2 regions of the Ornithinibacter aureus genome follow, and region 1 is predicted to be linked to the other one. Evidence: riboswitches for the same ligand, from Rfam matches in the RefSeq annotation. Region 1 holds a riboswitch; the other holds the start of a gene.
The links. A riboswitch is a leader RNA that binds a small molecule or an ion and turns the genes downstream of it on or off. The one in region 1 is predicted to bind cobalamin.
Positions count from the first base shown of each region.

Region 2: it holds a riboswitch for cobalamin, as region 1 does, so the genes downstream of both, C8E84_RS00020 (magnesium chelatase ATPase subunit I) here and C8E84_RS17550 (VWA domain-containing protein) in region 1, are expected to answer to the same signal.

Region 1 is NZ_VMSB01000001.1:3,668,612-3,683,426, forward strand. It holds gene valS (valine--tRNA ligase) at 1-1,594, opposite strand, end outside; gene C8E84_RS17505 (lysophospholipid acyltransferase family protein) at 1,737-2,495, shown strand; gene C8E84_RS17510 (hypothetical protein) at 2,568-2,768, shown strand; gene C8E84_RS17515 (NUDIX hydrolase family protein) at 2,796-3,332, opposite strand; gene C8E84_RS17520 (cobalt-precorrin-6A reductase) at 3,393-4,136, shown strand; gene C8E84_RS17525 (cobalamin biosynthesis protein) at 4,105-5,088, opposite strand; gene C8E84_RS17530 (bifunctional adenosylcobinamide kinase/adenosylcobinamide-phosphate guanylyltransferase) at 5,085-5,615, opposite strand; gene C8E84_RS17535 (adenosylcobinamide-GDP ribazoletransferase) at 5,612-6,391, opposite strand; gene cobA (uroporphyrinogen-III C-methyltransferase) at 6,406-7,431, opposite strand; gene cobBC (bifunctional hydrogenobyrinic acid a,c-diamide synthase/histidinol phosphate aminotransferase CobBC) at 7,428-10,034, opposite strand; gene cobO (cob(I)yrinic acid a,c-diamide adenosyltransferase) at 10,031-10,645, opposite strand; gene C8E84_RS17550 (VWA domain-containing protein) at 10,645-12,771, opposite strand; cobalamin riboswitch at 12,829-12,953, opposite strand; gene cbiE (precorrin-6y C5,15-methyltransferase (decarboxylating) subunit CbiE) at 13,015-14,268, shown strand; gene cobM (precorrin-4 C(11)-methyltransferase) at 14,265-14,815, shown strand, end outside.
Region 2 is NZ_VMSB01000001.1:252-5,057, forward strand. It holds partial or broken gene cobO (cob(I)yrinic acid a,c-diamide adenosyltransferase) at 1-501, opposite strand, end outside; gene C8E84_RS17945 (VWA domain-containing protein) at 501-995, opposite strand; gene C8E84_RS00020 (magnesium chelatase ATPase subunit I) at 920-2,626, opposite strand; cobalamin riboswitch at 2,684-2,808, opposite strand; gene cbiE (precorrin-6y C5,15-methyltransferase (decarboxylating) subunit CbiE) at 2,870-4,123, shown strand; gene cobM (precorrin-4 C(11)-methyltransferase) at 4,120-4,806, shown strand, end outside.

The sequences.
Region 1 (14,815 bases):
GCGGGCTGAGCGAGGACGTGGCCCAGGTGTCGAGCACGTCGGGGTCGCCGACGAAGCCGCCGGGCACGCCGCGCTGGTCCTCGGTGTAGCCGGCCGGGGGGTTGGCCGCGGGGTCGACCGGCAGGGAGCTCTCGTCCGGGACGATCGGAGTGTCGTAGACCGGCTCGCCGTCGGCGTCGAGGGGGTACCAGACGGGGATCGGCACACCGAAGAAGCGCTGGCGGGAGACCAGCCAGTCACCGTTGAGCCCGCTGACCCAGTTGGCGTAGCGGCTGCGCATGAACGCGGGGTGGAAGTCGATCTCCTCGCCGCGGGCGATCAGGGCCGCGTTCAGCTCGGCGTCGCGGCCGCCGTTGCGGATGTACCACTGGCGCGAGGTGACGATCTCGAGCGGCTTCTCACCGCGCTCGTAGAAGTTCGCCATCCGCTGGGTCGGCTTCGGCTCGCCGTCGAGGTCACCGGACTCGCGCAGTGCGTCGACGAGCGCGGCCCGGGCCCCGAAGGGGGTCTTGCCCGCGAGCTGCTCGGCGTAGAAGGCCTCGCCGGGCGTGCCCTCGAGCCAGGCAGGGGTCTCGCCCTGGAGGCGGCCGCTGCGGGTGATGACCGAGCGGGTCGGCAGCTGCAGCTCACGCCACCAGATGACGTCGGTGAGGTCACCGAAGGTGCAGCACATCGCGATGCCGGCGCCCTTGTCCATCTCGGCGCCCGGGTGGGCGAGCACGGGGACCTCGACACCGAACACGGGGGTCGTCACCGTCGTGCCGAACAGGCCTTGAAAGCGCTCGTCGTCGGGGTGGGCGATCAGGGCCACACAGCTCGGGATGAGCTCGGGGCGGGTGGTCTCGATGTGCACCGGGCCGTTGGGGCCGTGGAAGGCCACCCGGTGGTAGTGCCCGGGGTAGTCGCGGGCCTCGAGCTCGGCCTGGGCGACGGCCGTCTGGAACGTGACGTCCCACAGGCCCGGCGCCTCGGCCTGGTAGGCCTCGCCGCGGGCGAGGTTGCGCAGGAACGCCTGCTGGGCGGTGGCCCGGGAGTGGTCGTCGATCGTGCGGTAGGTGATCGACCAGTCGTAGCTGTGACCGATGCGACGGAAGAGGGACTCGAAGGCCTCCTCGTCCCGCACGGTCAGCTCGTCGCAGAGCTCGATGAAGTTCTGCCGCGACACCGGCATCTCGTCGGCGGCCTTGGTGCTGCGTGCATCGCCGCGGAAGGGCGGCACGAACTCGGGGTCGTAGTGCAGGGCGGCGTCACCACGCACGCCGTAGTAGTTCTGCACCCGCTTCTCGGTGGGCAGCCCGTTGTCGTCCCAGCCGATCGGGTAGAAGACGTTGAACCCGGCCATCCGCTTGTACCGGGCCACGCAGTCGGTGTGCGTGTAGCTGAACACGTGCCCCATGTGCAGTGATCCGGATGCCGTGGGCGGCGGAGTGTCGATGGCGAAGACCGCCTCGCGGGGGCCGGCGAGGGCCGCCTCGCGGTCGAAGGCGTAGGTGTCCTGCTCCTGCCATACGGCCGCCCACTTGTCCTCGAGGCCGTCGAGGGACGGCTTGTCCGGAACGGAGGCAGCGCGAGATGGCAGGAAGGACTCGGTCATGGGCGCCATCATCCCAGACCGGGGGCGGTGACCCGGCATCCGGCCACGTGGCGCGACGGCATCCGACGCGACGAGGTGCCGTGTCCCGCCGGGGCGAGGCACGGCATCCACGATGCGTGTCCTCTGGCCTAGTCTTGGCCCCATGAAAGAACCGGTGTACCGGCCCGTCATCTCGGCCGTCAGGGCGCTGTTCTTCGTCCAGGGAACGCGTTTCACCATCACGGGTCAGGAGCACGTGCCCGCGCAGGGTGGGGCCATCATGGCCATCAACCACACGTCCTACCTCGACTTCATGTACGCGGGGCTGCCGGCGTGGCCGAACCGCCGCTACGTGCGGTTCATGGCGAAGAAGTCGGTGTTCTCGCACAACGTCACCGGCCCGCTGATGCGCGGGATGGGGCACATCCCCGTCGACCGGCACAAGGGTGGCGAGGCGTTCGCGGCCGCGATCCGGGCGCTGCGGGCGGGGGAGATCGTCGGGGTGTTCCCCGAGGCGACGATGTCACGCTCGTTCGAGCTCAAGGAGTTCAAGCCCGGCGCGGTGAAGATGGCGCAGGTGGCCGGTGTGCCGGTGCTGCCCGTGACCATCTGGGGCGGGCAGCGGGTGTGGACCAAGAACCTGCCCAAGCACATGCGGCCGGGCTCGCGCATCCCGGTCAGCATCACCGTGGGCGCGCCGCTCGAGATCGCCCGCCGCGAGGACGTCAACGCCGCCAACGAGCGGTTGCGCGCGGCCATGCAGGTGCAGCTCGACGCGCAGCAGGCGGCCTATCCGACGCTGCACGGCGAGGACCTGCGCTACGTCCCGGCGCGGCTCGGTGGGCTCGCGCCGACCCCGGAGCAGGCCCACGCCGCCGACCACCACGACATGAACCGCACCCGGGACGAGTTCACCGGCTGACCCCCCTCGACCTTTTCTCTCCATGAGGGAATCGCGAGGTTCGCGAGAGATGCCTTCCCTTGCCCGGCCGAGGTGACCGAGGTCCTGCGGGAGCGGATGTCCGAGCAACTCCTGGCCCAGCAGGAGGCCTATCCGCAGCTGACCGGCACCGACCTGCGCTATCTCCCCGCGCGCCTGGGCGGCACCGCCCCGACGCCGGAGGAGGCCGCCTCCCGCGACCACCACGACATGACGCGCACGGTCGACACGTTCAACCGCGGCAAGCAGGCCTGATCCCCGCTCGGGCGTCCGGAGCGGGCGTCAGACGGCGAAGCCGAGGTGGGCGAGGGCCTGGCGGAGCAGCACGTCATGCCCGCGGTCGAGCTCGGCCAACAGCAGCGGGTCGCGCGCCTCGTCCGGCGTGATCCAGGCGAGGTCGAGGGCGTCCTGCTGCGGGGCACAGTCACCGGTCACCGGAACGACATAGGCCAAGGACACCGCGTGCTGGCGCGGGTCGTGGAAGGGCGTGACGCCCGGAGTGGGGAAGTACTCGGCGATCGTGAAGGGCTGCGGACTCACGGGCACGCGCGGCAGGGCCATCGGCCCCAGGTCCTTCTCCACGTGCCGCAGGATCGCGTCGCGCAAGCGCTCGTGGTGCAGGACGCGGCCCGAGACGAGCTCGCGCATGATCCGCCCGTCGTCACTGACCCGCAGCAGCAGGCCGATCGCCGTCACCTGTCCGCGGTCGTCGACCCGCACGGGGACGAGGTCGACATAGAGGATCGGCAGCTTGTCGCGGGCCTGGTCGAGGTCCTCGCGGCTCAGCCACGCGCTGTCACGGTCCAGTTCGAGGGGCATGGGCCGATTCTGCCAAGGGCGGCGCCCGGGCGGTCGGTCTGGGCGCGTTAGCATCGCCGAATGCGGGTTCTGGTGCTGGGCGGCACGGCTGAGGCACGTGCCCTGGCCGTGGCGTTGCAGAGCGCCGGGGTCGACTTCGTGTCCTCGCTCGCCGGCCGCGTCGCCCATCCGCGGATGCCGGTGGGCTCGGTCCGCGTCGGTGGCTTCGGCGGCGTCGATGGCCTGGTCCGGACCCTGCGCTCGGATGGCTTCACCCATCTGATCGATGCGACCCACCCGTTCGCGTCGACGATGACGGCTCATGCCATGCAGGCGTGCGCCCGCACCGGTCTGCCAATGACGCGCCTGGCCCGGCCCGGCTGGGCAGAGCGACCGGACTCCGACACGTGGACCTGGGTCCCCGACCTCGATGCAGCGCGTGTGGCCGCACAAGCGCTGGGCAGCAGGCCCTTCCTCTCCAGCGGGCGTCAGACGCTGCCCCATTTCGCCCGCTGGTCCGAGCGAGATGTGCTCGTCCGGGTGGTCGAACCGCTGGCTGAGCCTGCACCCCCACGGTGGACGGTGGTCCTGGACCGCGGGCCCTACTCGGTGGGTGGGGAACGGGACCTGATGCGCCGTCATCGGGTCGACGTCCTGGTCACCAAGGACTCCGGCGGTGGCTACACCAGCGCCAAGCTCGACGCTGCCGCCGAGCTCGACGTCCCGGTCGTCGTGGTGTCCCGACCGGCACCACCTACTGGTCTGGTGACGACTGCTGACGTGGCGGGCTGCGTCACCTGGCTCGGCGTGCGCGCCGGCGGCTGACGACACGGCGAGCGGCCGCACTACGAGCGGCGACGATGACGCCGAGTGCGATCAGCCCGATGCGCCGCTCGAGTCGCACTGCCGATCCCAGGTCGTCGACGGTGACAGCGGGACCGTCGCCGAGGCGGCCGCGGTCCTCGACGATACCGGCGTAGCTGTTGGAGCCCCCGAGCGAGACACCCAGCGCCGCCGCAAAGGCAGCCTCGACCGGTCCGGCATTCGGACTCGGGTGGGCGGGCGCGTCCCGGGCGACGGTCATCAGCACCCGGCGGACACCGGCCACGGAGCCGGTGGCTGCGGCGGTGCTCAGCACGGTGAGTCGGGCCGGGATCCAGTTGGCCACGTCGTCGAGTCTGGCTGCGGCCCAACCGAACTCGCGATAGCGCGGGGAGCGGTGACCGATCATCGCATCGAGCGTGTTGATGGCGCGATAAGCCACGAGGCCGGGCACTCCCGCCACCGCGCCCCACCACAGCGGCGCCACCAGCGCATCGGCGCCGTTCTCCGCGACCGACTCGACGGTGGCCCGGGCGACCTCGTCAGCCGAGAGGCGCGAGGGGTCGCGACCCACGAGGTTGCGCACCTGTCGTCGCGCAGCGTCGAGGTCTCCGGCGGCGAGCTGTCGCTGGATCGTGAGTGCCTCACGTTCGAGTGAGCGGCCGCCCAGCACGGCCCAGGTGGCGACAGCAGTGATCGCGACGCGACCGACGTCGCGACCCATGCCGGGATCGCCGACTCGCCCGGCCAGATGATCGGCCAGCATCCCGGCAGCGGTAGCCGCACCGACGAGCGCGCCGACGTGCACCACACCTCGGACGCGGCTCGGGGCATGGGTGTGCGCCTCGAGCGCCATCGCGATCCGCCCGAATCCGGCGACCGGGTGGAAGTGGCGCGGGTCGCCGAGCAGGCGATCCGCGGCATACCCGAGGAGGAGTCCGGTGGCGACCCTCACGAGGAGTCCTTGACCACGAGCACCTGCCCGGCCACGACCAGCCACACGCGATCGCTGACGCCGGCGATGGCCTGGTTGAGCCGACCCAGTTCGTCGGCATGGATCCGGGCCGAACGGTGCTCGGCGATCCCGCCGAAGCCGACCTCGTCGGTCACCGCGACCAGGTCGTGCGAGCAGGTCGACCAGGTCGACACCAGTGCGGACACCTCGTCGTCGAGGCGCCCGCGCCACTGGGCCACCGGCTGATCCCAGGCATCCAACCTGTCGAGCAGCGCGACCAACCAGGCGCCCAGACTGTCGACCAGGGCCGGCCCGTTGAGGGCGGTCAGGGCGGACGGCAGATCCGTCGTCTCGACCGTCGGCCAGGAGGCGGGTCGACGGCGACGGTGCTCCTGGATCCGCGCAGCCCAATCGGTGTCCTCGGGGCGTGAGGGAGAGGTCGCGACATAGGTGGTGCCCTCACCCATGAGGTTCTCGGCGATCGCGGACTTCCCCGAGCGGATGCCCCCGGTGATCAGTGTTCTCATGCCGTGGCTCCGATCGTCAGCGCCACGAGCAGGGCAGCTGTCCCGACCTCGATCGATGCCCCGAGCACGTCTCCGTTGATCCCCCCGAAGACCCGCACGGCACTCCGGAGCAGCCACGCCACGGCGACGAGGAGGGCCGCCATCGCGGCGACCCCCTGCCACCACTGCAATCCGGCCACCACGGTGGCTCCGGTCAGCGCAGCGCCCGTCACCACGACGGCTGGGCCACCGACCACGCCCGGCACCGTGCCAGCCACGACGGCACCCAAGGAGGAGCCCGACGCGGTCGGGAGCACACGCAGGCACCCGAGGGTTGCAGCCACTCTGGAGGCCACGACGGCGACACCGACGAGCAACCAGCCATGAGTGAGCGACAACAGCGCTGTGGCAGAAGCGATCTGGAGCAGGACCACCACGACCAGGGCCATCACACCCATCGGGCCGACATCGCCGGTGCGCAGGACGCGCAGGGCGCGCTCACGGTCCCAGCCCGCGCCGATGCCGTCAGCGGTGTCCGCCAGCCCGTCGACGTGCATGGCGCGCGTGGCCAGGGCCAGCGCCCCGACCGACAGGGTCGCCGTGATCGAGGTGGGCATCGCCGCGGCCTGACCGAGCCGACCCACTGCAGCGACGAGCAGGCCGAGGGGCAGGGCCGCGATCGGTGCCAGCGCCATTGCCCACGCGCCGATGCGACGCGTGGTGGGAGGGAGTGAGCCGACAGGAATCATCGTCAGTGTCCCGACGGCCAGTCTCAGCCCCGCCCACGCAGTGCCCATCACGCGTGCCCGACTCAGACCGACGTCTGCGGCAGCAGGGCCGCCACCGCGGGGCCGATGACGGTGACCGCAGGGGCGCCGATGTCCTGCTCCGCCGCTGCACCCGGGAGCGCGGCCAGCGTGGAGCGGACCTGGCGTTGCGAGGTCATGCCGCCATCGGCGATGGAGGCAGCAGGGGTCGACGGATCCATGCCGGCACTGATCAGGCGCTTGGCGATCACCGGCAGTGCAGCCACGCCCATGAGGACCACGATGGTCAGTCCCAGACGGGCGAGGGCATCCCAGTCGACGTCACTGCGTGCGTCGTCCGGAGCGACGTGACCGGAGACGACGACGAAGCCCTGCGTGAGGTGGCGGTGGGTGAGGGGGACGCCCGCCAGGCCGGGGACGGCGATGGAGGAGGAGACGCCCGGGATGACCGTGACGGGCAGGCCGGCTTCGACGCAGGCATTCCACTCCTCGCCGCCGCGGCCGAAGACGAAGTTGTCGCCACCCTTGAGGCGCACGACGGTCTTTCCGGCGAGTGCCCGGTCGACGAGGATCTGGTTGATCTGCTCCTGGGGCGTGAATTCACCTCGCGGGATCTTGCCGACGTGGACGACCTCGGCGTCGGGGCGTGCCTGCTCCAGCGCGGCCAAGGGGGCCAACCGGTCGCACACCAACACGTCGGCGCTCCGGATCGCGTCGAGCCCGGCGAGCGTGAGCAGGCCGAGAGGGCCCGGTCCGCCCCCGACGAGGACGACGTGGCCGGAGGTGGTGGCAGGGGACGGGGACGAGGGGGAGAGCTCGACCCCCTGCTCGCGCAGCGGGTCGCGCAGGACGACGTCGTAGGCGGAGAGGTCGAGGTCCGCGTCCGTGCGCAGTGCGATGAGGTGCCGACCAGCCAGGTCCCGGAGACGTGCATCCGGTGCGGCACAACGCACATCGACACGTGCCCCTTGATCGAGCAGGGCCTGCACCGTCTCGGACGCACGCGGGCCCGGCTCCAGCACCAGGACGCGCGGCGTCGTGCCGTCGGGCAGGGGGAGGCGCAGGGTCATGCGGAGAGCTCTCTGTCTGCCTGAGCGGCTGGGACGGGGCCGCGCTGGGGCGCCGTCGACGCTGGCGCCGCCTGCTCCAGAGAACGCTCCGAGCCACCGGGAGCAGTGTCGCCGAGGAGGGACTGCAACTCACGCAGGAGTCCGTCGGTCGTGTGCGGGTCGCGGACGGCCAGACGCACCCAGTCGTGGTCGAGCCCGGGGAAGCTGTCGCCGCGCCGCACGGCATACCCACGCTCACGCAGGGACCCATGGACGCCGGGACCGACCCGGACGAGCACGAAGGGCGCGGCGCCGGGCACGGGGGCGAGCCCCAGCGACTGCAACCCGCGGACGAGGTGATGCCGCCAGGTCGCCGCTTCACGGGCCAGCTCGGCTTCCTCTGCGCGGGCGGCGGGGGCGCAGACGGCGACGCTCGCGCGGGCCGCCAGCGAGGACACGGACCAGTGGGGTTGCTGCTCGGCGAGGAGTCGGAGGAGTGAGGGGTCGCCGACCACATAGCCCGCGCGCAGGCCGGCCAGCCCCCACGTCTTCGTCAGCGAGCGAACGACGATGACACCGTCCAGGTCCGCAGAGATCAGTGAATCGGCCCCTCCCACAATGGCATCCATGAATGCCTCGTCGATCACGAGGACCCGTCCGGGCGCGCGCAACGCTTCCAGGGTCGACCGGGGGTGGAGCACGCCCGTCGGATTGGTCGGATTCCCGATGATCACCAGGTCGGCGTCGGCCGGGATTCGATCGGGGTGCAGGACGAAGCCCTCGCGCTCGCTCAGGACGTGCTGGTCCGGCACCCGTCCGGCACGGCGCAGCGCGGACTCGGGCTCGGTGAACTGGGGGTGCACGACGAGGGGTCGCCGACCGGGGATGGCACGGGCGATCAGCGTGAAGGCCTCGGCGCCGCCGCTGGTGGGGAGGACCATGTCCTCAGGCACGGCGTGGCGTCGGGCCAGGGCCGTCCGGGCTGGGTCGACGACGGGGTATGCCGCGAGGTCGCCGATGCCGTCCCGCAGCGTCGTGGCGAGCCAGGCCGGGGGTGTGGGGACACGGACGTTCACCGCGAAGTCGACCAGTCCAGGGCCGACCTCGGCGTCGCCGTGGTGGTCCAGTCCAGCCGAGGGTGTCGGGTCGGTCGTCGTGGGGAGCGCGGGCGCTCGCTCGACCCGGGGGAGGACCGTGGACGTGGCGCCGAGAACCGGCGGCTGTGCGGCATACGACTGCACTGCGGCGGCGAAAGCGGCTGGGACGGACGGGTTCCCGGCCCAATGGGTGTGCAGATAGGAGGCGTGCAACGTCGCGCGCCCGGTGCTGGCTGGATCGAGGGTGAAGCCCTCGACGCCCTCCTCGTGCTCCCAGGCAGCGGTGGTGCCGGCCCCCGGCGACGTGCGGGTCCGGTGGAATTCGTGACCGCGCGACGTCGTTCCGGCCGGCCCGAGGATGCTGTCGACGGTCGTGCGAGCCGAGCGGTACTGCAGGGTCAGGCGAGGGTGCATCGCTGCCTGCGCGGGAACTGCCCCGACGAAGTCGTGCCCGTCGAGGGTCTCGCAGAGATAGATCAGGCCGGCGCACTCGGCGACGGTCGGCATGCCGGAGGCGATCGCGTCCCGGACCGCACCAGTGAGGGCCGTGTTGCGGGAGAGGGCCGGAGCGTGGGCCTCAGGGAAGCCGCCGCCGAGGTAGAGCCCGCTGGTCCCGGGCGGGAGCGAGGTGTCGAGCGCCGGGTCGAAGAGAACCGGCTCGCAGCCGTTGGCCCGCAGGAGTTCGTCGGTCTCGGCATAGCGGAAGGTGAAGGAGCGACCGCCGGCCACGGCGACGACCGGGCGGGTGGTGGCACTGTCGTGGGTGGCGACCCCCTCCGCACGGCGCGACGGCGGTGACCACGGGGTGGCGCTCAGGTCGGGCGCGCATCCGGCGAGGTGAAGGAGCAGGTCGAGGTCGATCAACTCGGCGGTCTGCTCGGCCAGGCGGTCGAGCGCGCTGACGGCGTCGGTGCGCTCCGCGGCCGGGATCAAGCCGAGGTGACGGGAGGGGGCGCTCACGCCCGCGTCGCGCGGAAGGACCCCCAGCACCGGCAGGCCGATGGCCTCGACGCTGCTGCGGACTTCGTGCGCGTGGCGCACCGATCCCGCCTTGTTGAGGATGACACCGACGACGTCGACACAGTGGTCGAAGGTGCGCAGACCGTGGAGCGTCGCCGCGATCGTGCGCGCGGCGGAGGAGATGTCCGCGACGAGGATCACCGGGCTGCGGGTGAGGGTGGCCAAGTGGGCCGTCGACGCGAAGCCGCCGGTGCCGATCCGGCCGTCGAAGAGCCCCATGACGCCTTCGATGACCGCCACGTCGGCGGGGTCGGGCGTCCGGGCGCCGTGGAGGAGCAGGGGAACGATGAGTTCCTCGGAGGTCAGCCAGGGATCGAGGTTGCGACCGGGGCGGCCGGTGGCGAGCGCGTGATAGCCGGGGTCGATGTAGTCCGGGCCGACCTTGGCCGGCGCGACAGCGTGCCCAGCCCGGCTCAGGGCAGCCATGATCCCGACGGCGATCGTGGTCTTGCCCTGACCCGACGCAGGTGCCGCGATGACGACCCGGGGCAGGGGGGTCGGTGTCACCACTCGATGCCCTTCTGGCCCTTCTGGCCCTTGTCGAACGGGTGGGCGATCTTGGTCATCTCGGTGGCGACGTCCGCGATCTCGAGGAGGCGGGGGTGTGGATCGCGGCCGGTGATGACCACGTGCTGGTAGCCGGGGCGGTCGGTCAGGGAGTCGACGACGTCGTCGATGTCGAGCCAACCCCACGTGAGCAGGTAGGTGAACTCGTCGAGGACATAGAGGGTGTGGGTCTCGTCGGCGAGGCGACGCTTGATCTCTTCCCAGCCCTCACGGGCGGCCTCGGCATGGTCCTCCTCGGTGCCGGCCTTGCGTGACCACGACCAGCCCGAGCCCATCTTGTGCCACTCGATCGGGCCGCCCTGGCCGGTGCTGCGGTTCACGTCGTCGAGAGCAGCCAGCGCTGCCTGCTCACCGATGCGCCACTTGGCCGACTTCACGAACTGGAACACGCCGATCGACCACCCCTGGTTCCAGCCGCGCAGGGCCAGGCCGAAGGCCGCCGTCGACTTCCCCTTCCCGGCGCCACCGTGGACGATGACGAGCGGACTGTTGCGGCGCTGTCGGGTGGTGAGGCCGTCCGCAGCCTGCACCGGTGTCACTCCCTTGGCCATCAGGCGGCCCTCCTGTCATTGATGAGCGCCACGAGGTGATCGGCGGCGATGTCTTCGAGGGGCACGTGCTCTGCGCCCATCCGGTCGGCGAGGTCCCTGGCCAGACCCATCCGGAAGCGGCCGGACTCGCAGTCGATCACGACGCTGTCGACGGCGACGTGCCCCCACTGGTCGGCGATGCGCTGTGCTCTGCCCAACGCATCGACGCCCGCCGTGGCGCGTCCGTCGGTGACGAGCACGAGCAGCGCCCGTCGACGTGGGTCCCTGATGCGCTCCAGCCCAAGGGTCTTCGCGGCCGTGGCGAGACCCTCGGCCAGGGGCGTGCGCCCGCCGTGGGGGAGTTCGGCCAGGCAGGCGGCGGCCGCCTCGACCGAGGAGGTCGGCGGCAACGCGAGGTCGGCACCGGTGCCTCGGAAGGTCACCAGGCCCACGCGATCGCGTCGCTGGTAGGCGTCCATGAGCAGCGACAGGACGGCCGTCTTGACCTCGGCCATCCGAGACCGGGCAGCCATCGACCCGGAGGCGTCGACGAGCAGCAGCACGAGGTTGGACTCCTTGCCCTGGGTGATCGCCGAGCGGAGGTCGCTCGCCCGGATCTCCAGTCGGCTCGTCCCGGTCGTCCCGGTCGTCCCGGTCGTCCCGGTCGTCCCGGTGGCGCGGGCGCCTCGCTCTCGGGCAGCGGCCGTGATGGTGGCGGTCAGATGGACCCGGCCCGTGCGCTCGCGGCTCGATCCGACCGTCCTGCCCCAGGTCGTGATCGCCCGGCTGCGTTTGCCGGCCGCTCCCGACCCCGTGCCCCGCACACTGAGGCGACGAATGCGGTACGGCTCGTGTGCTGCCGCCACGCCCTGGACGGGCGCCGGCGGGTCGGTCTCGGAGACCTCTCCGCCGCTCTCCGTGTCGGTGGGGTCCGGCGGTGTGCAGTCGGAGCGCTGATCGCGGGCGTCCTGCGCTCCCTCGTCGCAGTCCTGCGCCGACGGCGTCGTCATGGGGTCGCCCGAGTCGTCGTCCGCGGTGTCCGTCTCGTCGGAAGGCTCCTTCGGGCGCTCGGGCCGGTCCGGCTCGTCGGGCAGGTGAGGGTCTTCATCCTGAGGGTCCTGGGGGTCCTCCGGAGGCGGCGGCTCGTCGTCGCCGAGCAGGCGATCGAGCAGGTCCTCGTCCAGTCCCGGCGCGTCGAAGGGTGCACGCCGACGTCGGTGGGGGAGAGCGAGTTTGGCGGCGGTGCGGATGTCCTCCCGGGTGACGTCGGTGCGCCCCTCCCACGCCGCGTGGGCCACCGCAGCCCTCGCGGTCACGATGTCGGCACGCATCCCGTCGACCTCGAAGCCGGCGCAGACCGTGGCGATCTTGTCCAGCGCCCAGTCACTCAGACGCACGCGACGCAGGGCCTCCTGGGCGGACGCGATCCGGGCGGCCACATCGGCCTGCGCCACGGCATACGAGGTCTGGAAGGCGACCGGATCCTCATCGAAGGCGAGCCGCCGACGGACCACGTCCGCACGCTGCGCTGGGTCGCGGCTGGCCTTCACCTCGACGGTCAGGCCGAAGCGGTCGAGCAACTGCGGGCGAAGCTCGCCCTCCTCCGGGTTCATGGTGCCGATCAGGACGATGCGGGCAGGGTGGGACACCGACACCCCGTCGCGCTCGACGGTGTTGCGGCCCATGGCAGCGGCGTCGAGGAGCAGGTCGACGAGATGGTCGTGCAGGAGGTTGACCTCGTCGACATAGAGCAGACCACGGTGCGCCTGGGCGAGCAGCCCCGGCTCGAAAGCCGTTTCACCGTGACCGAGGGCCTTGCTGAGGTCGAGGGAGCCGATGACGCGATCCTCGGTGGCACCCACCGGGAGTTCGACCAGACGAGCTGGGCGGGTCGTCGATGCGGCGTCGGTGTGTGGCCCGTCGGGGCAGTCGGCGGCGGGCGACCGTGGGTCGCAGCCGAAGCGACATCCGTGGACGACCGCCTGGCGGGGCAGGATCTCGGCCAGAGCGCGCACCATCGTGGACTTCGCGGTGCCCTTCTCGCCGCGCACGAGCACGCCGCCGACCTCGGGGGAGACCGTGGTGAGGACGAGGGCGAGGGCCATCTCGTCGGCACCGACGATGGCGGCGAAGGGGTAGTTGGACACGGCGCTCCTCCTGGTGAGTGACCACGCTCACCGGCCGATTCGGCCGCCTCGGGGTCCCGGGGCGGCGTGACGCAGGAGGACGTCCTGGCTTCCGGTCTCCACGTCACGCGGCGAGCGGTCACAGTGGCGGGACCGCTCCGGAGTTGCACCGGTATTCCTCGCCCTGCGTCGCCCCGCATCCTCCCACATCGCCCACCCCGGGTCCGGCGAGGTCGATGTCTCATCGCACGTAGGCTGTCGCGCGTGATCGAGGTCGTGGGCATCGAGGATGCGGGCTGGGCGTCCGTGCCCGCCCGCGAGCAGGATCTCGTATGCCGTTCGCGGCACCTTGTCGGTGGCGCCCGACACCTGGCCCTGGTCCCCGAGATCGAGGGTCAGATCCGCACACCATGGCCCACACCGATGCGCGCCCAACTGCCAGCACTGTTCGAGCAGATCGGCACCGAGGGCGTCGTCGTGCTCGCCAGTGGTGACCCGCTGCGCTCGGGGGTCGCGAGCACCCTCATCGACCTGTTCGGCCGGGAGACGGTCCGGGTCCACCCTTCGCTGTCCTCGGAGACCCTGGCGCGGGCGCGGATGGGTTGGCCCGCCGAGGAGACGACGGTCGTGACCCTCGTCGGGCGCTCTGTCGATCGACTCCGCCGTCACCTCGACCCGCGTGCACGTCTCGTCGTCCTGTGCTCCGATGGCTCGACCCCCGCCGAGGTCGCCGCCCTTCTCGTCCAAGAGGGCTGTGGCAGTTCGCGGCTCACGGCGTGGTGGCACCTCGGAGGGCCCAAGGAGGGCAGCCGATCCGGCGCTGCACGGGACTGGGAGGTCGAGCCCACTCCTGATCTGGTCGTGCTCGCCGTCGAGGTGGACGACCTCGCGGCCGCCCGCTCGTCCTCGGGCCCCGCCCCCGGACGCCCAGAAGAGGCCTTCGATCACGACGGACAGATCACCAAGCGTGACGTGCGCGCGAGCGCGCTGGCCCATTTGCGTCCGACACCTGGGGCCACTCTCTGGGACCTCGGCGCCGGCTCGGGTGCGGTCGCGATCGAATGGGCACTGGCGGCCCGCTGCGCGCGAGCGGTGGCCCTCGAGCGCGACCCCGGTCGTGCCGCCCGGATCCGCGCCAACGCTGCACGTCTCGGGGTGCCGCGAGAGGTCGAGGTGGTCGAGGCCGACCACGGGGCCCTCTCCCCGGAAGGGGCGTCCGTCCTCGACGCGCTGCCCGACCCGGACGCGGTCTTCGTTGGCGGCGGTCTCACGAGCGAACTCGCCGACCTGGCGTGGGGTCGCCTCCGTCCGGGCGGACGTCTTGTCGCGCACGCCGTCACGCTCTCGGCCGAATCCGTCCTCGTCGCTGCCCACCAGCGCCACGGAGGCCACCTGACCAGGCTGAGTGTCGAGCACGCGACGCCGCTGGGTCCGCACCTGTCGTGGACCCCGGCCCGCGCGATCGTCCAGTGGAGCGCCCAGAAACCCGCCCCGCCCCACGAGCAAGGAATGTCATGACCGTTCATTTCATCGGGGCCGGTCCCGGTGCCGCCGACCTGCTCACCCTGCGCGCCGTCCGCCTGCTGCAGGAGAGTCCGATCTGCCTCTATGCCGGCACCTACATCGACGACGAGGTCCTCTCGCACTGCGGGCCGGAGACCGAACTCATCGACACGGCATACCTCAATCTCGACGCCATCACGGCCACCCTCGTCGCCGCCCACGACGCCGGTCATGACGTCGCCCGGCTGTGCTCGGGAGACCCGTCGATCTACTCGGCGATCGCCGAGCAGACGCGCCGTCTCGACGCCGCAGGGGTGCCCTGGGACCTCACCCCGGGCGTGCCGGCCTATGCCGCGACGGCCGCGCTCATCGGGCGTGAACTGACGGTGCCCGAGGTGGCCCAGTCGGTCGTCCTGACGCGCGCGCAGAAGGACTCGACCACGATGCCGCCGGGGGAGACCCTGGCGGCCTTCGCCGCGACCAATGCCACCCTCGTCCTGCACCTGGCGATCCGACACACCCGGCGGCTGGCCGATGAGCTCAGTGCCCACTACGGGGCCAA
Region 2 (4,806 bases), 3.7 Mb from region 1:
GATGACCACGTGCTGGTAGCCGGGGGCGGTCGGTCAGGGAGTCGACGACGTCGTCGATGTCGAGCCAACCCCACGTGAGCAGGTAGGTGAACTCGTCGAGGACATAGAGGGTGTGGGTCTCGTCGGCGAGGCGACGCTTGATCTCTTCCCAGCCCTCACGGGCGGCCTCGGCATGGTCCTCCTCGGTTGCCGGCCTTGCGTGACCACGACCAGCCCGAGCCCATCTTGTGCCACTCGATCGGGCCGCCCTGGCCGGTGCTGGCGGTTCACGTCGTCGAGAGCAGCCAGCGCTGCCTGCTCACCGATGCGCCACTTGGCCGACTTCACGAACTGGAACACGCCGATCGACCACCCCTGGTTCCAGCCGCGCAGGGCCAGGCCGAAGGCCGCCGTCGACTTCCCCTTCCCGGCGCCACCGTGGACGATGACGAGCGGACTGTTGCGGCGCTGTCGGGTGGTGAGGCCGTCCGCAGCCTGCACCGGTGTCACTCCCTTGGCCATCAGGCGGCCCTCCTGTCATTGATGAGCGCCACGAGGTGATCGGCGGCGATGTCTTCGAGGGGCACGTGCTCTGCGCCCATCCGGTCGGCGAGGTCCCTGGCCAGACCCATCCGGAAGCGGCCGGACTCGCAGTCGATCACGACGCTGTCGACGGCGACGTGCCCCCACTGGTCGGCGATGCGCTGTGCTCTGCCCAACGCATCGACGCCCGCCGTGGCGCGTCCGTCGGTGACGAGCACGAGCAGCGCCCGTCGACGTGGGTCCCTGATGCGCTCCAGCCCAAGGGTCTTCGCGGCCGTGGCGAGACCCTCGGCCAGGGGCGTGCGCCCGCCGTGGGGGAGTTCGGCCAGGCAGGCGGCGGCCGCCTCGACCGAGGAGGTCGGCGGCAACGCGAGGTCGGCACCGGTGCCTCGGAAGGTCACCAGGCCCACGCGATCGCGTCGCTGGTAGGCGTCCATGAGCAGCGACAGGACGGCCGTCTTGACCTCGGCCATCCGAGACCGGGCAGCCATCGACCCGGAGGCGTCGACGAGCAGCAGCACGAGGTTGGACTCCTTGCCCTGGGTGATCGCCGAGCGGAGGTCGCTCGCCCGGATCTCCAGTCGGCTCGTCCCGGTCGTCCCGGTCGTCCCGGTCGTCCCGGTCGTCCGGTGGCGCGGGCGCCTCGCTCTCGGGCAGCGGCCGTGATGGTGGCGGTCAGATGGACCCGGCCCGTGCGCTCGCGGCTCGATCCGACCGTCCTGCCCCAGGTCGTGATCGCCCGGCTGCGTTTGCCGGCCGCTCCCGACCCCGTGCCCCGCACACTGAGGCGACGAATGCGGTACGGCTCGTGTGCTGCCGCCACGCCCTGGACGGGCGCCGGCGGGTCGGTCTCGGAGACCTCTCCGCCGCTCTCCGTGTCGGTGGGGTCCGGCGGTGTGCAGTCGGAGCGCTGATCGCGGGCGTCCTGCGCTCCCTCGTCGCAGTCCTGCGCCGACGGCGTCGTCATGGGGTCGCCCGAGTCGTCGTCCGCGGTGTCCGTCTCGTCGGAAGGCTCCTTCGGGCGCTCGGGCCGGTCCGGCTCGTCGGGCAGGTGAGGGTCTTCATCCTGAGGGTCCTGGGGGTCCTCCGGAGGCGGCGGCTCGTCGTCGCCGAGCAGGCGATCGAGCAGGTCCTCGTCCAGTCCCGGCGCGTCGAAGGGTGCACGCCGACGTCGGTGGGGGAGAGCGAGTTTGGCGGCGGTGCGGATGTCCTCCCGGGTGACGTCGGTGCGCCCCTCCCACGCCGCGTGGGCCACCGCAGCCCTCGCGGTCACGATGTCGGCACGCATCCCGTCGACCTCGAAGCCGGCGCAGACCGTGGCGATCTTGTCCAGCGCCCAGTCACTCAGACGCACGCGACGCAGGGCCTCCTGGGCGGACGCGATCCGGGCGGCCACATCGGCCTGCGCCACGGCATACGAGGTCTGGAAGGCGACCGGATCCTCATCGAAGGCGAGCCGCCGACGGACCACGTCCGCACGCTGCGCTGGGTCGCGGCTGGCCTTCACCTCGACGGTCAGGCCGAAGCGGTCGAGCAACTGCGGGCGAAGCTCGCCCTCCTCCGGGTTCATGGTGCCGATCAGGACGATGCGGGCAGGGTGGGACACCGACACCCCGTCGCGCTCGACGGTGTTGCGGCCCATGGCAGCGGCGTCGAGGAGCAGGTCGACGAGATGGTCGTGCAGGAGGTTGACCTCGTCGACATAGAGCAGACCACGGTGCGCCTGGGCGAGCAGCCCCGGCTCGAAAGCCGTTTCACCGTGACCGAGGGCCTTGCTGAGGTCGAGGGAGCCGATGACGCGATCCTCGGTGGCACCCACCGGGAGTTCGACCAGACGAGCTGGGCGGGTCGTCGATGCGGCGTCGGTGTGTGGCCCGTCGGGGCAGTCGGCGGCGGGCGACCGTGGGTCGCAGCCGAAGCGACATCCGTGGACGACCGCCTGGCGGGGCAGGATCTCGGCCAGAGCGCGCACCATCGTGGACTTCGCGGTGCCCTTCTCGCCGCGCACGAGCACGCCGCCGACCTCGGGGGAGACCGTGGTGAGGACGAGGGCGAGGGCCATCTCGTCGGCACCGACGATGGCGGCGAAGGGGTAGTTGGACACGGCGCTCCTCCTGGTGAGTGACCACGCTCACCGGCCGATTCGGCCGCCTCGGGGTCCCGGGGCGGCGTGACGCAGGAGGACGTCCTGGCTTCCGGTCTCCACGTCACGCGGCGAGCGGTCACAGTGGCGGGACCGCTCCGGAGTTGCACCGGTATTCCTCGCCCTGCGTCGCCCCGCATCCTCCCACATCGCCCACCCCGGGTCCGGCGAGGTCGATGTCTCATCGCACGTAGGCTGTCGCGCGTGATCGAGGTCGTGGGCATCGAGGATGCGGGCTGGGCGTCCGTGCCCGCCCGCGAGCAGGATCTCGTATGCCGTTCGCGGCACCTTGTCGGTGGCGCCCGACACCTGGCCCTGGTCCCCGAGATCGAGGGTCAGATCCGCACACCATGGCCCACACCGATGCGCGCCCAACTGCCAGCACTGTTCGAGCAGATCGGCACCGAGGGCGTCGTCGTGCTCGCCAGTGGTGACCCGCTGCGCTCGGGGGTCGCGAGCACCCTCATCGACCTGTTCGGCCGGGAGACGGTCCGGGTCCACCCTTCGCTGTCCTCGGAGACCCTGGCGCGGGCGCGGATGGGTTGGCCCGCCGAGGAGACGACGGTCGTGACCCTCGTCGGGCGCTCTGTCGATCGACTCCGCCGTCACCTCGACCCGCGTGCACGTCTCGTCGTCCTGTGCTCCGATGGCTCGACCCCCGCCGAGGTCGCCGCCCTTCTCGTCCAAGAGGGCTGTGGCAGTTCGCGGCTCACGGCGTGGTGGCACCTCGGAGGGCCCAAGGAGGGCAGCCGATCCGGCGCTGCACGGGACTGGGAGGTCGAGCCCACTCCTGATCTGGTCGTGCTCGCCGTCGAGGTGGACGACCTCGCGGCCGCCCGCTCGTCCTCGGGCCCCGCCCCCGGACGCCCAGAAGAGGCCTTCGATCACGACGGACAGATCACCAAGCGTGACGTGCGCGCGAGCGCGCTGGCCCATTTGCGTCCGACACCTGGGGCCACTCTCTGGGACCTCGGCGCCGGCTCGGGTGCGGTCGCGATCGAATGGGCACTGGCGGCCCGCTGCGCGCGAGCGGTGGCCCTCGAGCGCGACCCCGGTCGTGCCGCCCGGATCCGCGCCAACGCTGCACGTCTCGGGGTGCCGCGAGAGGTCGAGGTGGTCGAGGCCGACCACGGGGCCCTCTCCCCGGAAGGGGCGTCCGTCCTCGACGCGCTGCCCGACCCGGACGCGGTCTTCGTTGGCGGCGGTCTCACGAGCGAACTCGCCGACCTGGCGTGGGGTCGCCTCCGTCCGGGCGGACGTCTTGTCGCGCACGCCGTCACGCTCTCGGCCGAATCCGTCCTCGTCGCTGCCCACCAGCGCCACGGAGGCCACCTGACCAGGCTGAGTGTCGAGCACGCGACGCCGCTGGGTCCGCACCTGTCGTGGACCCCGGCCCGCGCGATCGTCCAGTGGAGCGCCCAGAAACCCGCCCCGCCCCACGAGCAAGGAATGTCATGACCGTTCATTTCATCGGGGCCGGTCCCGGTGCCGCCGACCTGCTCACCCTGCGCGCCGTCCGCCTGCTGCAGGAGAGTCCGATCTGCCTCTATGCCGGCACCTACATCGACGACGAGGTCCTCTCGCACTGCGGGCCGGAGACCGAACTCATCGACACGGCATACCTCAATCTCGACGCCATCACGGCCACCCTCGTCGCCGCCCACGACGCCGGTCATGACGTCGCCCGGCTGTGCTCGGGAGACCCGTCGATCTACTCGGCGATCGCCGAGCAGACGCGCCGTCTCGACGCCGCAGGGGTGCCCTGGGACCTCACCCCGGGCGTGCCGGCCTATGCCGCGACGGCCGCGCTCATCGGGCGTGAACTGACGGTGCCCGAGGTGGCCCAGTCGGTCGTCCTGACGCGCGCGCAGAAGGACTCGACCACGATGCCGCCGGGGGAGACCCTGGCGGCCTTCGCCGCGACCAATGCCACCCTCGTCCTGCACCTGGCGATCCGACACACCCGGCGGCTGGCCGATGAGCTCAGTGCCCACTACGGGGCCAACTGCCCGGTCGTCGTCGGCTCGCAGGTCACCCAGCCCGAGGAACTGATCCTGCGCGGCACCCTCGCCGACATCGCCGACCAGGTCGAGGCCGCGGGCCTGACCCAGGCCGCGGTCATCATCGTCGGCTGGGCCCTG